DNA from 4 places in the Shewanella halotolerans genome. Region 3 is predicted to be linked to each of the others. Evidence: predicted binding sites of a transcription regulator. Region 3 holds the regulator's gene; each other region holds the start of a gene.
The links. Region 3 encodes sigma-54, which starts transcription at its own class of promoters, with help from an activator protein. Its sites were predicted from a motif close to GTTGGCACGNNNNTNGNNT; they were not measured.
Positions count from the first base shown of each region.

Region 1: the regulator sigma-54 is predicted to act here: its motif matches at 2,267-2,285, upstream of K0H81_RS00145 (TorF family putative porin).
Region 2: the regulator sigma-54 is predicted to act here: its motif matches at 2,767-2,785, upstream of K0H81_RS00255 (formate dehydrogenase accessory sulfurtransferase FdhD).
Region 4: the regulator sigma-54 is predicted to act here: its motif matches at 4,157-4,175, upstream of K0H81_RS13200 (flagellar hook-length control protein FliK).

Region 1 is NZ_CP080417.1:29,434-34,666, reverse strand. It holds gene K0H81_RS00155 (efflux RND transporter permease subunit) at 1-961, opposite strand, end outside; gene K0H81_RS00150 (efflux RND transporter periplasmic adaptor subunit) at 971-2,131, opposite strand; gene K0H81_RS00145 (TorF family putative porin) at 2,556-3,311, shown strand; gene K0H81_RS00140 (DNA-3-methyladenine glycosylase I) at 3,612-4,301, opposite strand; gene K0H81_RS00135 (LysR family transcriptional regulator) at 4,531-5,233, shown strand, end outside.
Region 2 is NZ_CP080417.1:62,304-67,536, reverse strand. It holds gene K0H81_RS00270 (4Fe-4S binding protein) at 1-1,277, opposite strand, end outside; gene K0H81_RS00265 (DUF3306 domain-containing protein) at 1,465-2,055, opposite strand; gene K0H81_RS00260 (DUF3305 domain-containing protein) at 2,055-2,525, opposite strand; gene K0H81_RS00255 (formate dehydrogenase accessory sulfurtransferase FdhD) at 2,821-3,666, shown strand; gene K0H81_RS00250 (substrate-binding domain-containing protein) at 3,690-4,595, shown strand; gene K0H81_RS00245 (DUF294 nucleotidyltransferase-like domain-containing protein) at 4,691-5,233, shown strand, end outside.
Region 3 is NZ_CP080417.1:3,983,950-3,989,182, reverse strand. It holds gene rapZ (RNase adapter RapZ) at 1-220, opposite strand, end outside; gene ptsN (PTS IIA-like nitrogen regulatory protein PtsN) at 217-660, opposite strand; gene hpf (ribosome hibernation promoting factor) at 663-950, opposite strand; gene K0H81_RS17235 (RNA polymerase factor sigma-54) at 981-2,468, opposite strand; gene lptB (LPS export ABC transporter ATP-binding protein) at 2,603-3,334, opposite strand; gene lptA (lipopolysaccharide transport periplasmic protein LptA) at 3,331-3,876, opposite strand; gene lptC (LPS export ABC transporter periplasmic protein LptC) at 3,863-4,420, opposite strand; gene kdsC (3-deoxy-manno-octulosonate-8-phosphatase KdsC) at 4,417-4,968, opposite strand; gene K0H81_RS17210 (KpsF/GutQ family sugar-phosphate isomerase) at 4,970-5,233, opposite strand, start outside.
Region 4 is NZ_CP080417.1:3,038,363-3,043,595, forward strand. It holds gene fliO (flagellar biosynthetic protein FliO) at 1-224, opposite strand, end outside; gene fliN (flagellar motor switch protein FliN) at 252-635, opposite strand; gene fliM (flagellar motor switch protein FliM) at 661-1,686, opposite strand; gene fliL (flagellar basal body-associated protein FliL) at 1,729-2,250, opposite strand; gene K0H81_RS13200 (flagellar hook-length control protein FliK) at 2,349-4,046, opposite strand; gene fliJ (flagellar export protein FliJ) at 4,435-4,881, opposite strand; gene fliI (flagellar protein export ATPase FliI) at 4,911-5,233, opposite strand, start outside.

The sequences.
Region 1 (5,233 bases), 710 kb from region 3:
GCCCTTGCGGGAAGAAGGGCTTCATCTCATCGACCTTCTCACGCACGCGCTCGGCGGTCGCCAGGGCGTTAGCCCCCGTAGCCAGCTTGATCGCCAGACCGGCAGCCGGACGGCCGTTATAGAAGGACTCTACCGAATAGCTTTCCGACCCCAGTTCGACTCGGGCCACATCTTCCAGGTAAACCTTAGCGCCCGACGGATCGGACTTGATGATGATCTTTCTAAACTCTTCGGCGGTCTGTAGACGACTCTGAGCCGTTACCGTGGCGTTGAGTTCCTGACCCGCAATAGAGGGCGCGCCGCCCAACTGACCCGCAGACACCTGAGCATTCTGCTCACGAATCGAGGCCATGATATCCAGGCTGGTGAGGTTGTATTGGGTCAGCTTGAGCGGGTCTAGCCATATACGCATGGCGTACTGGGCACCGAACAGCTGGATCTCACCCACACCGGGTACACGGCTCATAGGGTCTAAGATGTTAGAGCCCACATAGTCGGAGATATCATTCTTCTCCAACGAGCCATCCTGGGACACGAAGCCCAATACCATCAAGAAACCCGAGCTGGATTTGTTGACCTTAACCCCTTGCGCCTGCACCTCTTGCGGTAGCAGAGGCATCGCCAGCTGCAACTTGTTCTGCACCTGAACCTGGGCGATATCGGGATCGGCTTCGGCATTGAACGTCAGGGTGATCTGCGCGTTACCAAAGCTGTCACTGGTAGACGAGATGTAACGCAGATGGTCGATACCCGTCATGCGCTGCTCGATCACCTGGGTCACAGTGTCTTCCATGGTCTTGGCAGACGCACCCGGATAGATGGCGTTAATCACCACGGTCGGCGGCGCAATACTCGGGTACTGCGACACGGGAAGCTTCATGATAGAGAGCACCCCGGCCAACATAACAATAATTGCAATCACCCAGGCAAAGATAGGGCGATCGATGAAAAAACGAGCCATAACTTTACCTTACTTCTGTGGTTGCTTGTCTGATTGCATCTCGCTGAGTGGTTTACCCACTACAGGGGCGCCCGGACGTATCTTCTGTAATCCCTCGACAATCAGCTGATCGCCAGCCTTCAAGCCGCTGGTGATGCGCCACTGATGATCGATCACCTCGGCGGTCGTCACGACTCTTGGCTCAACCTTGCTCTCGGCGCCAATCACCATGGCAACGGCCTGACCCTTGGTATTACGGGTAACCGCCTTCTGCGGTACCAGAATCGCCTTAGGATCTGTACCCGCGTTCAATACGGCGCGCACATACATGCCAGGAAGCAATACGCCATCCGGGTTAGGGAATTCGGCCCTTAGGGTTACCGAGCCAGTGTTTTCATCGACACTCACCTCGGCGAACCTGAGAGACCCCATGTGCTCATATTCCGTACCATCTTCCAGGATCAGACGTACATCGGCATTGTCAGCCGCCTGCAGTTGTCCCTGCTTAAGCTTGGCCTTGAGACGTAGCAGCTGAGCACTGGATTGGGCGATATCGACGTTGATAGGATCCAGCTGTTGAATCGTCGCCAGTGCGGCGCTCTGATTCGCTGTCACCAGGGCACCGGCAGTCACGGAAGATTTACCGATACGGCCCGAGATAGGCGCCTTCACCTGAGTGTATTCCAGGTTAATCTTAGCCGTATTAATCGCCGCCTTAGCCACAGTCACGTTAGCCAGCGCCTCTTTGTAGAGGGCATCAGCCTCGTCGAAATCTTGTTGGCTGATAGCATCAGTCTTGATCAAGGCCTTATATCTGGCCGCCTTGGCCTTGGCAGACACCAGGCTGGCATTGGCACGGGCCAGATCGGCTTCGGCACTGACCAGCGCCGCCTTATAGGTCGATGAATCGATCTGATAGAGAGATTGGCCTTCGGTTACCTCACCACCCTCGACGAAGCCGCGCTCGGTGATGATACCCGACACCTGAGGACGCACCTCGGCCTCAAGATATGCCTTGCTGCGACCCGGTAGCTCAACCTGAATAGCCTGGGGCTGCTCGACAACCTGAACCACCCCAACCTCCATGCTTCTTGGGGCTGCTGCCGAATGACCTTGGTTCTCGTCCTGGCCACAACCTGTTATCCATAACGCCACACTAACTAACGAGGCAATTTTTACTATTTGCCGCATGAGAACTCCTAATCAAAGCCGCAACAAAAAACACCCATGCACGGGTAAGGCGCTATGGGGTATCTTGAGGAAGCAAAATTAAAAAAAGATTTAGAAACTATTTATCTCACACCTAGCCGAGGTCAACAAGAAGATGTGGGCAGAGATATTGTAAGTTAATGCAAATTTTTATTTTTAATCATGTTTTCTTGTTAAAAAACAGTTAAAAATTGCGTGTTTTCACCCTGTTTTAGCGTTTTTTGTGTCTAAAATGTGATCCCTGTCATCCAGGCATGATGAAAACTAACACCATATGAAACATGGGGTTAATTCAGACCTATTCATAATTGTTCACATCTTTATTTGATCAGTTCATCTGTGCCGACAAGGCCATTCACATCTTGCGCCTATAGTCGCCTCATCAGCCAAACAACAGCTAGATGAGATGAAGATGATGAAGACCTTAACCCAGTTAAAATGCTCGATACTCCTTGGCAGCCTGTTAGCCACAAGTGGCGTCATGGCCGAAGCGCAAGACACCCAAGTCTTAGGCGGCAATATCACAGGCAAGCTGACCTTTGCCTCAGACTATGTCTTTCGTGGTGAATCAGAAACCATGGATGGCGATGTCCCTGTCGTGCAAGGCACACTGGGATGGGGAAACGATCAGGGTTGGTACGGCGGTGTGTATGCCTCCAACATCAAGTTTGCCGATCCAAATCTCGAAATCGTCACCGCACCCTACATAGGTAAGGCGGGCACCTTCGGCGATTCAGGTATCACCTATGATGTCATGCTCTTCTCCTACCTCTACCCGGGCGCCTCATACTCTAACTACACAGAGTTATGGCTCAAGGTGGGTAAGCAGTTCGGCCGCACCAAGCTGCAACTGGAAGTGACCCCGACGGTCGATGACTGGTTCGGTGTCGATGGCTGGCAAGGCGTGAACTACGCCATCCATCCAAGCTACCAGTTCGACAATGGCATTAACCTGTCTGCCAGCGTCGGCTATCAAGATCTAGACGGTAACGGCGCCGAAGGCTGGGGCCACTGGAACCTGGGTGTCAGCAAAACCTTTGCCGGCCTGAGTTTCGATCTCAGATACCACGGCAGCACAGTGGATGAGAGCCACAAGGTTTACGGTACACAAACCAAGATTTTTGATGACCGAGTCGTTATCGGCGTCAGCAAGAGTTTCTAAGCACAGCAGTTTCCAATCTCTGCACGTCTTTGCCAGCCCTCGGGCTGGCTTTTTTGCACATGGATGTGCTTATCCCCGGTGCTCAGGGATGAGCATAGAGGGGCTTTGTATAGGGCCAAAAATGTTCCTGACATTTTTTGGCATTTGCCCCATCCATGGGGGTCAGTGGACAAAGAGGGGCTTTGTATATGGCCAAAGATATCCCCGGTGTCCATGGCCTCTGATGTTCCTGACATTTTTTGGCATTCCCCCATCCATGGGGGTCAGAATACTTATCCCCGATGTTTAGACGAAGCTAGGTTATATCCGGTTATCACCCACGCCACAGGCGAGGATACGGCTGATCTCCGCCAGAGAGCGGCCCGACTGCCCCTGCCATTCATTGAATACCTCCTGCACCTGGGTCAGGCCACGTTTAGAGGTAAAACCGGCATCGATCAGTTTGTGAGCCTGAAGATATCCCTTGATATCTTCGGTCAGCAGAAAGGTATCTTTGCCTATGGTGCGCAGAAAATAGGGGCCGGTATTGCCACCCAGTCGGCAGCCCAGGCGTTTCAGCTCGGCCCAGAGTCCCACGATATTATCGCTGGGCCACCGAGCAATAAACTTGGCAAAACTGCCGTGAGCGAGCTTAATATCATGCACCATCATGGCGTTATCATATATCGCCATGGTCTTCTTCAGGTGGCGGATCAACTCGGGGTCGCTAGCACGCTGCTGGATCTGCTCAGGCGATAGCATCAAGATCTTGTGGGGCTCGAAGTTGAAGAAGGCCGCCTCGTAGGCCGGCCACTTGTTGTCGACGATGCGCCATACAAATCCCGATTGAAACACCTTCTTACTCAGCTCTGACAGCAGCTCGGCATCCGTATACTCGGCAATCTGATCCTGAGATAACACCTCAGGCAGGCGGGCGGCCAAACCGGCTTCGCCGCCTTTGCGCTCACAGGCGCGCTGGTAAATACTGTCGAACGATTCTAATCGCGCCATAATATAAGCAGCTCCTTAAATGCTTGTTGAATACAGATTACGTGACATGCTTCCATGTCGATCACCCACCAAACGACTCGAGACGACCCCGGCTAACTTTGACATATTGGTTACCATGAACAATAAATAACCCATATATGGGTTTATTTTTACAACATTAATAAACAATAACCAGAGATGATTGCAATTGGCTTGCACCTAGACCGGTGAGAGGCCGTTGAGGTTAATTATGGACGCATCACAACTCTATCGTATGTTGGTCTTTGCCAGTGTGGTCGAGCAGGGCTCCTTGACCCGCGCCGCCGAGTCGCTAAACATTAGCCGCTCCATGGTGAGTCAACACCTAAAGAAACTGGAGCACAGATGCCAGTCGCGTCTTTTAAACAGGACCACCCGTAGCCTGTCGCTCACCCAGGAGGGTCAGTCCTTTTACCGCTACTGCGCCGAGCTGCTCAAACTCGCCAAGCAGGCGGAAACCTCGCTGCAGCCAGCAGATGCGGAGCTGCAAGGCAGCATCACCCTCGCCGTCCCCCAGGCGCTATGCGATGGAGTGATAGCCCCCATCATCAAGGCGTTTCACCAGCATTATCCCAAGGTGCATCTCTCCCTACTGATTCAGGACAGACAGCTGGACCTCACCGAGCATCAGATAGATGTAGCGATTCAGATAGGCGCCGCCAGTCAGCCCAGTGTCAACGAGACCAGGCTGGGCCGCTTCGATGAGTATCTGGTAGCGAGCCCAGACTATGTTGCGCACCATGGCGCACCTGTGCATCCGGACAATCTCAGCCATCATCATTGGATTGGCCTGGCGGGCGACAGGCTCCCCAGGCATTGGCAGTTTGAAAACAGCGAAGGTGAGCGTGTCCGCCTGCAGCTTAGCCCTTTTATCAACTGCAACAGCCTACAGGGAACCCTGAGCCTGGTGATGC
Region 2 (5,233 bases), 740 kb from region 3:
CAGTTATCGGTATTAACACTCACCTTACCGTAAGGAATATTGCTCTTGCTCAGACAGGCATCGGTAGAGGCCGCCTGGCTGTTGAGGTGATCGATCGCCGCGTAGAGGGTCTCACGCTTAGTGGTGGCGGCAAATTCGCCCGGTACTATCATGGGCCAGCTGGCGCTAGGTTCGATCAGTGCGGCCAGCTCGGCAATCTGACTGGCCTCAATCACGCTCACACGCTGTGGCTGACCCATCTCGTCGAGGATCTCGTTGGCCAGCTTGAGCTCGCCGTTGAGCATCTGGGTCAGGGTTGGCGCTGTGGCCTCAGTGTTGAGCACCAAGATCTGACGCGCGCCCCAGGCCAGGGCCGCCATCCAGTGATCCATGCTGGCGACTGTGATCTCCTCCAGCTCCACCGGCAAGATGGCACCGGGCAGCTCATCGCCGATCAGCGAGGCACCCAGGCTGGCATCGTGGAATAAAATCACTGGAGCTGTCTGCGCCGCACTGCGAAAACGTGTCACCAACTTGTTCAGGTAGGAGTGCAGCGCCTGTGGCGTCGGCAGGTCATAGCTGATGGCGCCGGTCGGACAGGCATTGGTACAGCTGCCCGCACCGTGGCAGAGGTAAGGGTCGATCTCTATCTTATGGTCCACGCTGGCGATGGCGTCGGCGGGACAGAAGTTGAGGCAGCGGTTACAGCCATCGATACCGTTTCTGTGGTGGGCACAGATATCGCTGTTCACCTTGACGTAGCGCGGCTTGTCGAACTCGCCGATCAACTCGGGCAGCTGGGCGATGGCATCCATCAATTTGGCCTCATCCTGCCCCACGTAGAAGTAACCCGGTGGCAGCATCTCGAGGTTGATGCAGGGCGCTTGGCTAAGGTCGAGGATAAGATCGAAATGGGCCTTACGAATGGCCACCAGGCTGAGGTCAGCGGTGCCGTTGTCATGCTCAACCTTGACCTGGAATTGACCCAGGAAGCCTTTGATCTCGATAAGCTTGTTGTAATAGCTCTCGACATCTTCGGCGGCGTTCATCACCTTCTCCAGGTGGTCTTCATCCTGGCTGGTGATCGATTCGTTGGCCAGAATGGCGCGCTGACCCATGTTGGCCAGCTTGTCGGCCGCCAGGCGAGCCAAGTCTTCCGGGCCAATGATCAACACATTGCCCTCTGTGGTGTAACTCACTGTGGGTGGGATCAGGTTTTGCAGAATTTGTGTCTGTCCCAACACTTGCTGGCGCACCTGTTTCAGGTGGGCCAAATTGTCGCTCGTCTCTAAATGCATGCTCACATTGCGTTCCTAAGCAGTATTTGGCTGCTGTATCAGCCGGGTGGCTGTTGTGCTCTGACGGCATGCGCTTGTTGCGCCAGCTTCACCCTAAGTTCAACGATTATCTAACTCGTTGTTAATTGTCGTTAATACAGCAATTCACGTACCAAATTTATGGATTTAAAAGCACTCTAAACTTACCTTAAACAACAGGAGGCTTGGTTGAGGCCTGTATTTCTGGTTCATTTTGGGACACCTCGTCGGATGCCCTGTCCAAATTGTCCTCGACCTGAGGCGCAGCATTTTCCTGCTGTGCCAGCTGGATTTCCGCCGTCTCGGCAGCCGCCTCGACCTTCTCTTCATCCTTGATCAGATGCCTGAAGACCTTCTTGGCTAGCTCGGCCGAGACCTCGGCGGTCAACTTGGGCTGGTCTGTGTAGTCCAGGGCATATTCCAGCAGGCCATCGATCTCGTGATAGTGTGGCTGCTTCCACAGGGCCCTCAGGGCCGCCGTCTTGGCATCAGGATCGACGTTGTCGGCCATGAAACTGGCGAAGCTGCCGCCCACCTCTATCTTCTCGGGATCCGGTAGGTCCTCGGCAGTCAGTATCTTCTTCTCTTCGGGAGCGACTTGGTCGCTAGCTTCGACACCATCCGCGCCTTCGGCCTCAACCGATGGCTCGACCGGCGTTTCCTGGGCCTGTTCAGCCAGACGCGCCGCCTCTTCCTCGGCCTGCACCTGTTGGCGACGCTGAGTCCAGCGTGCAAAGAGTCCGCTTGGCTTCTCACTCATCAGGACACTAGCCCCCTATCCGGATTGGTACTCGGCCCCTCGTTCTTACGGCGATTGACATGCTTACGCCTATGGGCGCATATCTCCACCTCGCCGTGACGGGTGATGAAGGCCTCTATCCAGCAGGCGATCGCCTTGGGCATGGGGAAGTTCAGCACTGGGGTGTCGCCCTCGAGGCAACCGGCTGCGACATTTTGGTCGGCCGAGATATAGGCGGGCACCCAGGTGCCATCTTCCAGCTCGTCGCACACCACGTAGAGCATGGCGTTATCCATATCCAGGTTGATGCGATAGCTGCCGCGCTCATCTTTGTAGAGTTCAAGCATCACTATGTGGGCCCCGGCTGGTGCGGGCTGGGTGGCGGGAACTATCTGATCTAATTCCCAACTTTCAGCGGTCCAGCGCCCCATCTGTTTCTCCACCTTTTTCAGTGAAACATACATGGGCCATTGACTTTCGGTATGTTGCATTGCGTCTCCGTTTTGCCTAGCAGGCCGGCGTATTGCTGATTCGCCGGGCATTGGGTTAGCGATAGACCTATACGAAGCAATTTACATGCCATCGCTAGAAGGGGAATAGTTTGAACTGGATCATCAAATCCCTAACAAGCGTAGGACAATTTGTCCTAAAAGCCATTTTGGCCGGGACAGAAAAGGGCGACATCACACAAAGTCGGCGCCTGGATCACGCATTTACACTCGAAATCCTTGCGTGGGAACGATACTTGCTATGCTCAATGCGCCCCAATGCAACAAGACGAGAGCAATGACAAGTTTCAAACACCCCACACTGGTCAAGACCCAAGCCGATGCCCCACTCACCATGGCGGTGAAAGCCATCAACGAGCAGGGCGAAGTGGTCGACAAATATATCGCCTGCGAGCGCCCCCTCACTCTCTACCTGAACTGGCGACCCATAGTGACCCTGATGACACTGGGTGCCCGTCCCGAGGCACTGGCACTAGGCTATTTGAAGAACCAGGGCTTCATCAGCGACGTCCATCAGCTCGAGTCTGTGATTGTGGATTGGGAGGTCAACTCGGCGGCGGTGATCACCAAGGAGTCGACGGCGCACCTGGAGGAGAAACTGGCGGAGAAGACGGTCACCACAGGCTGCGGCCAGGGCACTGTCTATGGCGGCTTCATGGATGGTGTCGAGGATATCCGCCTGCCCACGCCTCAGCTGAAACAGAGCATGCTCTACAGCCTGCTCAATAACATCAGCGCCTACAACGAGACCTATAAGAATGCCGGTGCCGTGCATGGCTGTGGCCTATGCGAGGGCGATCAGATCATCGGCTTCGTCGAAGATGTCGGCCGTCACAACGCGGTCGACACCCTCGCCGGCGAGATGTGGCTCAAGCAGCAGGGCGGTGGCAACAAGCTGTTTTACACCACGGGGCGACTCACCTCAGAGATGGTGATCAAGGTGGCCAAGATGGGTATCCCCGTCCTGCTTTCGCGCAGCGGTGCCACCCAGATGGGGCTGGAACTGGCCCAGAAGCTGGGGATCACCATGATCGCCCGCGCCAAGGGGCGCCACTTCCTCATCTATCATGGTGCGGAAAATATCGAATTTGATGCCACACCGCCGAAACGTAATCTAGGTTAACGGCGAAGGTTAAAGGATTATCAATGACTGAACCCAGCGAACTCGTCTACATGAGCGCCAAACAGGTCGCCGAATATCTCGACCTGAATGAGAAGAAGGTCTACTCCATGGCCAATGACCGCATATTGCCCGCCACCAAGGTGACGGGTAAGTGGCTGTTTCCCAAGATTTTGATCGACCGTTGGGTCATGGACTCCTGCCATAGCGGCATGCTGTCGGATCGCATGCACATCACCGGCAGCGACGACCCCCTGCTCTCCATGTTGGTGGCCCGTCTCATGTCTAAGATAGGCAAGAGCGATCTTATCAGCTATAGCTCCACCGGCTCCCGCATGGGGCTGGATCTCCTGTCGCGCGGCTACGCCGACGTCTGTACCCTGCACTGGGGCAATGTGGAGGAGCGCAACATACGTCACCCCGCCCTGCTCAAGGGCTACCCCAACCACCAGCAGTGGGTGATGGTGCACGGCTACACCCGCCAGCAGGGGCTGATGATGCGCAGCGAGATGCACCACAGATGCCAGGAAGAGGAGAAAGTGATCAGCCTGCCCTGGCGTTGGGTCGGCCGCCAGGCCGGTGCAGGTAGTCAGCAACACCTGGAACACTGGCTGATCAAGCAAGGTGCCAGCATAGAGCAGCTCAATCCGCAGATCACCGCCTATAGCGAGCGCGAGCTTGCAGGCTTCATCGCCCGTAACGAGGCCGATATCGGCTTCGGCTGTCAGTCGGTGGCGCTGGAGAGTGGCCTGAGCTTCGTGCCTCTGGTCACCGAATCCTTCGACTTCGTGATGCCCCAGGGGATCTACTTCCGTCGTCAGCTCCAGGCCCTGTTTGAGATGCTCGGCAGCACCCAGACCCGTCAGCTGGCGGCTCAGCTGGGCGGTTATGATCTCAGCCAGTGCGGCCAGATGTTGTGGACGGCTCACTAGACCCGGGGATCTTTTTGGGCAGTGGCCCACACATCGCTTTGTCTTTGAGTTAGTATGTTAGCCATCGCAGGAGAAAATCAGCCACAGGCAGATCTATGGAAGCAGAGTTAAACGAGATCCAAAACTTCTTAAGCCAATATCCCCCGTTTAACGCCCTGCCCGACGAGGTGGTCGACATGGTGAGCCACCATGTGGAGATCGCCTACTACCGCCAAGACACCCCCATCATCCACTTTGGCGATCAGATCCATGACCTCTACATGGTGCGCAGCGGCGTGGTAGAGGTCTACCGCCGCAAGGGCGAACTCTATAACCGCCTCGATAGCGGCGATCTCTTCGGCCAAATGGGCCTGCTTACCAACAACAAGGTGCGCTTCCCGGTCAAGGCGATCGAGGACACCCTGGTCTATTGCATCCCAGAGGCAATCTTCCAGCAGCTGTACGATGAGTACGACACCTTTGCCGACTTCGTCGAAGTAGAAGACAGCGCCCGGCTGCGCCAGACTGTCTCTAACTCCAGCGAACAGAACGATCTGACCACCTCTAAGGTGAAGACACTACTCACCCGGGATGCCCCGCTGATCCATAAAGGCGAAAGCATACAACAGGCCGCCATCATGATGGCTCAGGAGAATGTC
Region 3 (5,233 bases):
GCTTGGCCAGCTGCTTTTCCAGCTGGATCTCTTCGCTTGGCATGTTGCGCACATCGACGCTGATGGCCACGAGCTCGCTGCGCCCCTTGAGCTGCTCAAGCAGGGACTCCATCATCTGCAAGGGCAGATTGTCGACACAGTAGTAGCCTAGATCTTCTAGGACCCTGAGTGCGACGGATTTTCCCGATCCTGAGCGTCCGGATACCAAAACCAATTTCATTGGGTGATCACCTGATAGAGTTCGGATTCGTCTTGGGTCTTTCTTAGCTGCTTCATGATCGCCTTATCATTGAGTTTCTCGGCCATAGCGGCCAGGGTGCTAAGATGTTGCTCGCATTGATCTGCGGGCACCAATAACGCAAAAAGGATATCGACGGGCTGATTGTCAATGGCATCGAATGCGATTGGTTCAGCACATTTCACCAGTACGGCCACGGGTTGATCTATGTTAGTCAGCCGCCCGTGAGGAATCGCGATACCATTGCCTATACCTGTGCTGCCCATTTTCTCTCGAGCCAGAAGGCTTTCAAATATTTCTTGAGAGGAGAGGGTGGGGTACTGGACAGCGGCTAAGTCGCTGATAAGCTCCAGTACCTTTTTCTTACTGCCCGGAGTGGCGCAGGTGGTGCACTCCGGCCGCAGGATGGTACTCAGTTCCATCGTTAATGTTTAGTAAGCTTCTCTTTGTGTTTAATGACCTGACGATCGAGTTTGTCAATCAGGGAGTCTATCGCGGCATACATGTCCGCATGTTCGGATGTTGCGAACACTTCTCCGCCACGGAGATGTAACTTTGCCTCAACCTTCTGTTGCAACTTTTCGACATTTAATACAACGTGCACATTATTGATCTGATCGAAATGACGTTCAAGCTTTGTGAATTTCTCTTCGATGTAGCTTCGTAGAGATTGGGTGATCTCGATATGGTGCCCAGTCAGGTTTATTTGCATAAAGATAGTCCTCCAGTTTCCAGGTTTGTTTTATAAGCTCTTGCGCTGATTCGAGGGCGGTATAAGCATTGCCTCGCGATACTTGGCAATGGTGCGTCTAGCCACCTTAATACCCTGTTCGGCCAAGAGTTGAGCCATCTTGCTGTCGCTCAATGGCTTTTTCTGGTTTTCCGCAGCAACCAGCTTCTTGATGAAGGCACGTATTGCTGTTGAAGAGCACTCTCCGCCATCGTCGGTACCGACGTGACTGGAGAAGAAATATTTAAGCTCGAAGATCCCTCTCGGGGTATGCATATATTTTTGCGTGGTCACACGTGAGATGGTGGATTCATGCATCTCCACCGCCTCGGCGATGTCGTTCAGTACCATGGGCTTCATCGCCTCTTCGCCAAATTCGAAGAAGCCTTGTTGGAAGTCGACGATACAGTTGGTCACCTTGAGCAGGGTCTCGTTGCGACTCTCCAGGCTCTTGAGGAACCATTTGGCTTCCTGCAGGTGGCCGCGAATAAACTGGCCGTCCGCCTGACTCTTAGTGCTGCGGGCCATGGCGGCGTACTGCTGGTTGACGTTGATCTTGGGCATGCTGTCTGGGTTAAGCTCGACTACCCAGCGTCCCTTCTTCTTGGTGACGGTCACATCTGGGATCACGTACTCGTCGCGGCTGGCGGTGATGGCGAGCCCTGGACGGGGATTCAGGGTCTGGATCAGGGCGATGGCATCCCTCAGCTCATCTTCCTTGAGCTTGGTCTTGCGCATCAGCAGGCGGAAGTCGCGTCCGGCGATGAGATCCAGGTGTTCCTTGATCAGCATGCGGGCGTTAGCGATGTGCGGCGTGTCGTCACTGTATTGGGCCAGCTGGATCGTCAGACATTCGCTGAGGTCGCGGGCCGCCACGCCAATAGGGTCGAAGTGTTGTACCCGTTTGAGCACCGCCTCGACCTCGTCGAGTTCGATCTCAGGGTCGCCCATGGCCTCGAGAATATCTTCACAGGTCTGGGTGAGGTAACCGCGCTCGTCGATAGCGTCGATGATGGCGGTAGCGATGGCCAGGTCGTTATCGGAAAAAGGGGTCAGGTTCTTCTGCCATTCCAGGTGTTCATACAGACCTTCGCTGGTCTCGCCCTGAAAAGGCATGTCGTCGTCGCGCATGGCGCCCGAGCTTGAGTTTGGTGAGGCGGTGTAGACCTCATCCCAGGTGGTATCTACCGGCAACTCGTCTGGCATGGAATCTTGAGTCAGGGCATCTGAGGTCTCGACCCCTGAGTTATCCTGGCTCGAATCCAGCTCTATCTTGTCGTCGTACTTGTTGTCGAAGCTGTCGCTGACGCTATCGTCTTGCAGCTCGATGCTGGCGCTCTCCTGCTCTTCATCCAACTCCAGTAACGGGTTGGATTCTAATGCCTGCTGGATCTCCTGCTGCAACTCTAATGACGACAACTGCAACAGACGTATGGCCTGCTGTAGCTGGGGCGTCATGGTGAGATGCTGACCCATTTTGAGCTGAAGTGACGCTTTCATCGTACTGCTATTCCCTTGTTTCTAATTATAAAATGAGAAAGCTCTGGCTATATGTGCCGGACAAATATATCGGATAGTTCCTAAGGCCACAATTAACGCGTGGTTTTTCCTCTGTGGCCCCATTATAAGATTAACTATAGCTTGAATTGTTCACCTAAGTACACTGCTCGTACTTGCTGGTTGTCTAAGATTTCGGCGGGTGTGCCCTCGGCGATCAGATTACCATGGCTGACGATATAGGCTTTCTCACAGACGTCTAATGTTTCGCGCACGTTGTGGTCGGTGATCAACACCCCCAGGCCGCGATTCTTGAGCTGCTCGATGATCTTCTTGATGTCGATGACCGAGATGGGATCGACCCCGGCGAACGGCTCGTCGAGAAGAATAAACTTAGGGTTGGCGGCAAGCGCCCTGGCGATCTCCACCCGGCGACGTTCACCGCCCGAGAGTGCCATGCCGTGGCTGTCACGGATATGGGTGATGTGGAACTCTTCCAGCAGGTGTTCCAGCTCCTCTTCGCGGCCATCGTTATTAAGATCGCTGCGGGTCTGGAGTACGGCCATGATGTTGTCCCGCACCGAGAGCTTACGGAAGATACTGGCTTCCTGAGGCAGGTAGCCTATGCCTTTGCGGGCGCGTAGGTGCATGGGGTCTAGCGTCAGGTCGTCATCGTCGATAAAGATGCGGCCCTTGTCGCTCTGTACCAGGCCGACGACCATGTAAAAGGTAGTGGTCTTGCCGGCGCCGTTTGGCCCCAACAGGCCGACGATCTGCCCGGTCTTTACCGTGAGGCTCACGTCTTGGACAACGGCACGACTCTTATAGCTCTTGGCGAGGTTCTCCGCCTTCAAGATCAGGTCTGTCATTGTTTTTCCTGTTCTGGTTTCTTCTCGGGCTTCTGCTCTGGCTGGATCTGTTCCTGGTAGTTCTCAGGCTGAATGATGGTGATCACTCTGTCTTTGCCTGTGCTCTCGGCGATCAGCTGTTGCTGCTCTATGTTGTAGCGGATCTGCGAACCCGTGACCTGGCTGCCTTCCTGTTCCAGGGTGGCGTCGCCGATCAGTGTCAGGGTGCGGCTGGAAAGCTCGTAACGGATCTCCTTGGCGCTGGCCGAGGCGGGGCGGCCATCTTCCATCACCTGAGAGTAGGTGGCCGGGTTGCCGGTGGCGATCAGTATCTTGCCGCTGTTCTTCTCTTTGCTGAAGGCACGCAGCTCACTGGCCAATATCTTGATAGAGCCTTGGGTGACCTCGACCGGACCGTGGAAGATGATCTGGTTGTTCTTAATGTCAGCTTCCTGGCTGGCGGCAGAGATCTTAACCTCTTGCAGCAGGTCGTTTACCTTGGCGTGGGTGCCAACACTGACCAGGGGCAGCAGACCCGCAAGAATAAGGCTATTTAGTTTCATATGTTCCTTCTACCTGACTCGTCAGTTTGATATTTTGGGCGTTAAGATCGGCATATAGGCCTTCCCCCGTGATGAGGAAATCGCGCCCTGTGATCCGAATGCTTCTGTCGGATGTCATAATCATAGTATTGAGATCCAGCTCCAGATAGGTGGTCTCTATGGTCTGAATCGGTTCCTCTGGGCTAATGGCATCAATGATAACATTATTTTCCAGGGTGACCCGTCCGCTATTTTTGTCCAGTGTGCCCTTGGTGGATCTCAGGCGCCACTGGGCATCGCCGTTGTCGGGGTAGACCAGATAGATGGGCTGGGTAAAGTAGGTCTGGTTGCGTTCGGCGTAGTGTTCCATGTGACTGGCCGATACGCGACTGTTGATACCACCCTCATCATTGTATTGCACGCTCTTGAGATCCCGGACTATGTAGTCGGGACGATCGACATTATCCAGGGCCAGCTCTTCGCTGCCCTTTTTCGACTGAACCTGCCAATAGAGGATCAGTGCTGTGCCGAAGAAGGCGATGATCGCCAGCGTGACTCTGTTCATATGCTCATTCCGTGGGCTGAGGCAAACTTATCCTGGCTGAGCAGGATGAGATCCGTCAGTTCACGCAGCGCGCCGTGGCCGCCCTTGATATGGGTAACCATGTCGGCGTGTTGGCGCACATAGGGATGACCGTCGGCCACGCACACAGACAGGCCTACTTGCTCCATCACGGGCAGATCCACCATGTCATCGCCGATATAAGCAACTTCCTCTGGCGTCACCTTATAGAGGTTAAGCAGCTCCTGATAAGGCTCGAGTTTGTTGTCAACCCCCTGGTAGATGTGGGTGATACCCAGGGCCGTCATGCGATCTTCCACTATCTGCGACTTGCGCCCCGTGATGATGGCCACCGGAATATCGCTGGTCAGCAGCGAGCGGACGCCATAGCCGTCGCGGGTATGGAAGGTCTTGAGTTCGTCGCCCGAGTTACTCATATAGACCAGACCATCGGAGAAGACGCCGTCGACGTCGCAGATCAAGAGCTTGATCTGTTTAGCCTTCTGCCAGACTGCGTCGGTTATCGGGCCGTAAAAACCTTGATGTGCCATGTTAGATCACCCCCGCCTTAACCATGTCCAGCATATTGAGTGCACCAATCGGCTTCTTCTGCTCGTCGGTGACAATCAGGCCGTTGATCTCTTTCTCGTCCATCACCTTGAGGGCCTGGGCGGCTAAGATGCCTTCGCTAACGGTGACGCAGCCATGGGTCATCACCTCTGAGATGGAGGTCTTGCGCAGGTTGATCTCGGCGTCGATCACCCGGCGCAGGTCACCGTCGGTGAAGATACCGACCAGCATGCCCTGGCTGTTGAC
Region 4 (5,233 bases), 950 kb from region 3:
TCGACCAACACCATCTTCTCTCTCTGCCCCAGCGGCGTGACCGCCAGAGTCTTAAGCACGCCATGGGAACTGGGCACAAGCTTGAGGCGCTTGACCAGGTAGGCGAGCAGGAAGATCAAGGCGATCACCACCAGTAAGCCACCCAGCATATTGGTCATGGTGGCCAATGCCGACTCTCGCTCACCGGTTACCTGAGTAGTCGTCGCGGCGGCCGCAACGGCCATCAAGGATGAGATCCCCATAGGCCTTCCTTATTTGAGTTTCTTAATACGCTCGGTTTGGCTGATAACGTCGGTGAGACGAATACCAAACTTGTCGTTGACCACCACCACTTCACCGTGGGCGATCAGGGTACCGTTTACCATCACATCCAGCGGCTCACCGGCCACCCGGTCAAGCTCCACCACAGATCCCTGGTTGAGCTGCAGCAGGTTACGAATATTGATGAAGCTGCGGCCCACCTCCATGGAGATGGTCACAGGAATATCCATGATGGTATCGAGTTTGGCCGCTTCCTCTTCGGTCAGCGGCTTTGAGCTATCGGCCAGCTCGTCGAGTTCGACCGCCTGAGCCTCCTCCAGCGCCTGTTCGGCCATGGCTGCGGCCCAATCGTCACCTGTATCTTCTGTGCTCATTGATTTCTACCTTAAACGCATTCCATTAAATATTGTTGAGATCCCGAGACTTACTCTTCTTAGTCACAAGTTGTAGCTCAGTCTTTACCGTCTCGGGCCTTGGGATCTTCTCCCGGATATTCAGGGCCAAATTCTCACGCGAACGCCCCAGCTTACAGCGATATGTGGGCAGGTCCTCGACCCGCAGCACGATATATTCGGGCATCTCCACCGGAATAATGTCGCCGGCCTTAAAGCCCATCACATCCTTCAGCGAGATCTCCTTCTCGACTATGGTGGCATCCAGGCCCACCTCGACGTCCATGATCTCATCCTTCAGGGCCTGAGACCAACGCATGTCGGTATCTTGGGTATCGCTCTGTACCCCGGCATCAAGCAGTTCACGAATCGGCTCGATCATCGAATATGGCATGGTGATATGGAAATCACCGCCGCCACCGTCCACCTCGATGTGGAAAGAGCTCACCACCACCACCTCGGTCGGGCTGACGATATTGGCCATCGCCGGGTTCACCTCGGAGTCGAGATAATCGAACTCGACATCCATCACAGGCGCCCAGGCTTCCTTATAATCTTCGAAGATGATCTTCAAAAGCAGCTGCACGATACGCCGCTCGGTGGGAGTAAATTCCCGCCCTTCGATCTTGGCGTGAAAACGACCGTCGCCGCCGAAGAAGTTATCCACCAGGATAAACACCAGGCGGGCCTCCATGGTGATCAGCGCAGTCCCCTTCAAGGGACTGAAACGCACCATATTCAGGCTGGTCGGTACAAACAGGGTGTGGACATATTCGCCAAATTTGAGCATCTGCACGCCGTTGATCGACACCTCGGCCGCGCGGCGCATCATGTTAAACATGCTGATCCTCAGATGGCGGGCAAAACGCTCGTTGACGATCTCCAGGGTCGGCATACGACCACGGACTATACGATCTTGTGATGAAAAGTCATAGGCGCGCGCATCGAGCGCGTCACTCACCTCTTCCTCTTCGACGTCGTCGACACCATGAAGTAGCGCATCAATTTCGTCTTGGCTTAATAGATCACTCACAATATCGTCCTATCATACTTGTTAGCTTATAAGTCACCGGCATTACTGCATCACGAAGCCGGTAAACAGCACCTTTTCAACCACTTTACGTCCGGTCACAGGTTGCAGGGTATTTTGCACATTCAGCAGGGCCAACTGGCGCAGCTCATCCTTACCGGCAAGGGAGCTGAGCTTCTGCACATCGGCGCTACTAAAGGTGGTCAGCAGCGCATCCTCGATAAGCGGAATATGCTTCTTGATCAAGACGTCATCGTCAGAGCCACGCACCATGAGCTGCACCTTGATCTCCACCAGACGGGAGCGATTCTGCCCAGGCAGGTTAAACAGGAAGGGTCTCGGCATCCCCACATAGAAGGCTTCACGGCTGTTTGCCGGCTCGCTCTGCTCGGTTTGCTCCCCTTCGGCCATGGTCTCATCACTCGGCTCATCGCCCGACAGCAACAACCAGGCACCCACGCCCAGCAAGACCACCAAGAGTGCACCAATGGCCGCAAAGATAATGAGCTTCTTCTTGCTCTTAGGCTCTACATTCTCTTCAAGTTCTAACGATTCTTCTTCCGCCATCTCTTATCCCTATCACACTCGGCTCACACTCAGCATCGTCATGATTTTTAGCGCATATCAAACGATTGGGCAATCATACCAACCTATAGGTTACCTGCTTACGCGTAATAATCTATACCCGAACGATAACTTGTTGCGTTATTCGACACTAACAGGCTCTCTTCTGCCGAAATTTCATCCATCTCAGACAGACCATGGCCCACTCCCTCGCCTTGCTCGCCGTTACCGCCCTGCTCTTTACCGCCTTGGGAGACGTTGCTGTCGGTCAGCTGCATCCCCTGCTCGGCCAGTAGCTCCCGCAGACGTGGAATGGCTTGCTCGACCAGATCCCGCGTCTGAGTCTGGGTCACATGAAATTGCACCTGGGTCTGGTCACCCTGCACCTGAACCCGAACCATCATGTGGCCAAGCTCGGGTGGATCCAATCGAATCTCCGCCTGCTGTACGCCTTGGCTCACCATGGCCACCAGCTGCTGACGCATCACGGGCGAGAACTTATGGATCATCTCCTGCATCTGCGTCACAGGTTCGCCCTGTGGCTTGATAGAGACTTGATATTGCGGCAGGGCCTCATTTCTTGCACCTTGCAAGCCCTGCAGCGATAAGCCGTTAAGCTTGCTATCTGCCGCAGCATCTGGCATTTCGCCAGCCTTTGGCGACATGGTCACCGCTAGGCTAGCCCCCTTCAGCAGCTCCTGCGCAGCTTTGCCGTCGCGGCCCTCCGCGGCCGAGGTCATCTTCAACTCGCCATTTTGTGCCTGCTCGGCGGCAAGCTTGCCGTCTGCTAGCTTAGGCTCACTAAACTTTGCTTCACCAACCTTGGCTTCACCCAATATGACTTTCGCGCCCTTCTCATTAACGGCACCATTCTCGCCGCTCGCGTTATTGGCCGAGGTTAGGCCTGCTTGACTAATCTCAATCTGATTTAGCCCAAGCTGATTTAGTCCCGCCTGACTGGTCCCGCCTGCGCCTTGTGAAGGCTCAGTTTGAGTTGCAGCAAGGTTAATCTGCGACTGACTCGCCATGGCCGAGAGATATTGCTTGGCGTCATTAATAAGTGCCGCCAGCTTGGCAGCATCACTCTCTAGCGCCTTGGCTTGACCAGGCTCACCATTTCCAGACTTATTCTTACCCGCTATGCCATGTATAAGCCCTTCTAGCATCTGCGGCGGTAAGGCCGTCAGCTCATCCTTGGACAAACCGGTTTGCGCCATCACCTCACTTAAAGCATCTTCGGGAAGCTGAGCCAATATCGCCTCGCTCCCTAAGCCATTTGGATTGATGACGGGTAAGATATGATCATCTCCGGCCCCGGGTTTAAGCAGCTCTCCTATGTCCTCTAGGGCCGCTTTTTCACTATCGACCTTATCTTTAGCCCCTTTTACAAAGGTAAGAAACAACTCGCTGTCGGCAGATGATTCACCATCAGCGTCACCCGGCGGCAAAATGACGCCGTCGGCGGCAATTTCCGCCTCATCCCCCAGCTTGTTCGCCAGATGGATCTGCGCCAGCACGTTGGAGACATCGTCACTCTCTTTATCCTGCGCGGGCGCCTTCTCCTGCTTAGCATCGGTCTTAGCAGTGTTATCGCCTTGAGCCGTGTTTTCGACCTGGGACTGCGAGCGCGGTTTCGCCTCTGAGTTCACCTCACCCTGACCGCTCGCCTTAGCCAAAGCCTCTGAAAACACTTTGTTTTCTGACTTTGACTCTGCGGTCGACTTCGCATCTGATGCACTGGGCAACACCCCGCCTTTCTCTTTGCCGGGCTCGACATTGGATAGGAGTATTTGGGTCATCTGTGGCATGCTTCCTCCAACACTCATCTTGGGCACGACAAAGTCACGTGCCACCCGAGCGTCAATTATTCGCTAAGCTTTGGACTCATTGGCCCTTACTAATCAATATCAAGCAATAAAAATGCCAAGTTAATCATACCAATCCTAGTAAATAACTGATCATGCTAGCTTGTTAAAATGCCCGATAACGACGTTATTATTTTTGATTGTAGAATAACTAGTTATCGAAAAATCATGCATTATTTCGAACGTTTTTCCTACGCTACTTCTGATCACTTACTTACCGTAATTGGTATTACAATTTGACTTGAAAAAAGTGGCGAGACGGAAGAATGGTTTTGAGGAAATTAAAGAGATGCCAGCCTCTACTCATGTACCTATTAGGGGATTAACGGGTGGACTGACGGAAAAACTGCTGAGAGGCAAACTCGTCGATCATCTTCTGTTCCTGTTTGGCCTCAAACTTTTGTTTTGCTTCGGCCTTGTGTGCGAGTAACAGCTCGACCGCCTTACGCTTTTGTTGCTTACCCTGCCAATACTGCTGAGCCTTCTGACGCTGCTTATCCGTCTCCGACACGGCAAAGACCTGCTTCTCGATCGCTTCGTCGATCTGACGGATAAACTGATGAAACTGATGGTAGCTGCTGGCGGCAATCACTTGCCCCTGTTGCGCCTCCATCTGTTTCATGTAATCGAGACGATACTGCTGCAGGGCATCGAGCTGCTGGCGGCACTTGTTGAGCGTCAGCTGCACGCCTCTTAGCTGAGTCGCCGCGGCCTCCTCGGCGTCGAGGGCTAACTTGAGTACTGTCTCTAAGGGATCATGCTTTGCCATGGCCGTTACGCTCTCCGATAAAATTCAGGCTAGACCTGACACTGGGCGCTCAATTGCCCCAGCATCAAGGCGCTGGAATCGAAGCTGATGGCTTCCTTCATGGTCTGGCGCAAGAAGGCATTCATGGCTGGCTGCAGCCTTATGGCGTTATCGATACGAGGGTCACTCCCCTGAGTATAGGCACCGATAGAGATAAGGTCGCGGTTCTGTTGGTAAAGAGAATACATCTGCTTCACCCGGCGTGTCGCCTCCAGATGAGCATCACTGATCACCATAGGTGCCACACGACTGATAGAGGCCTCGACATCGATGGCCGGGTAATGACCCGAATCGGCTAATGCCCGCGATAAGA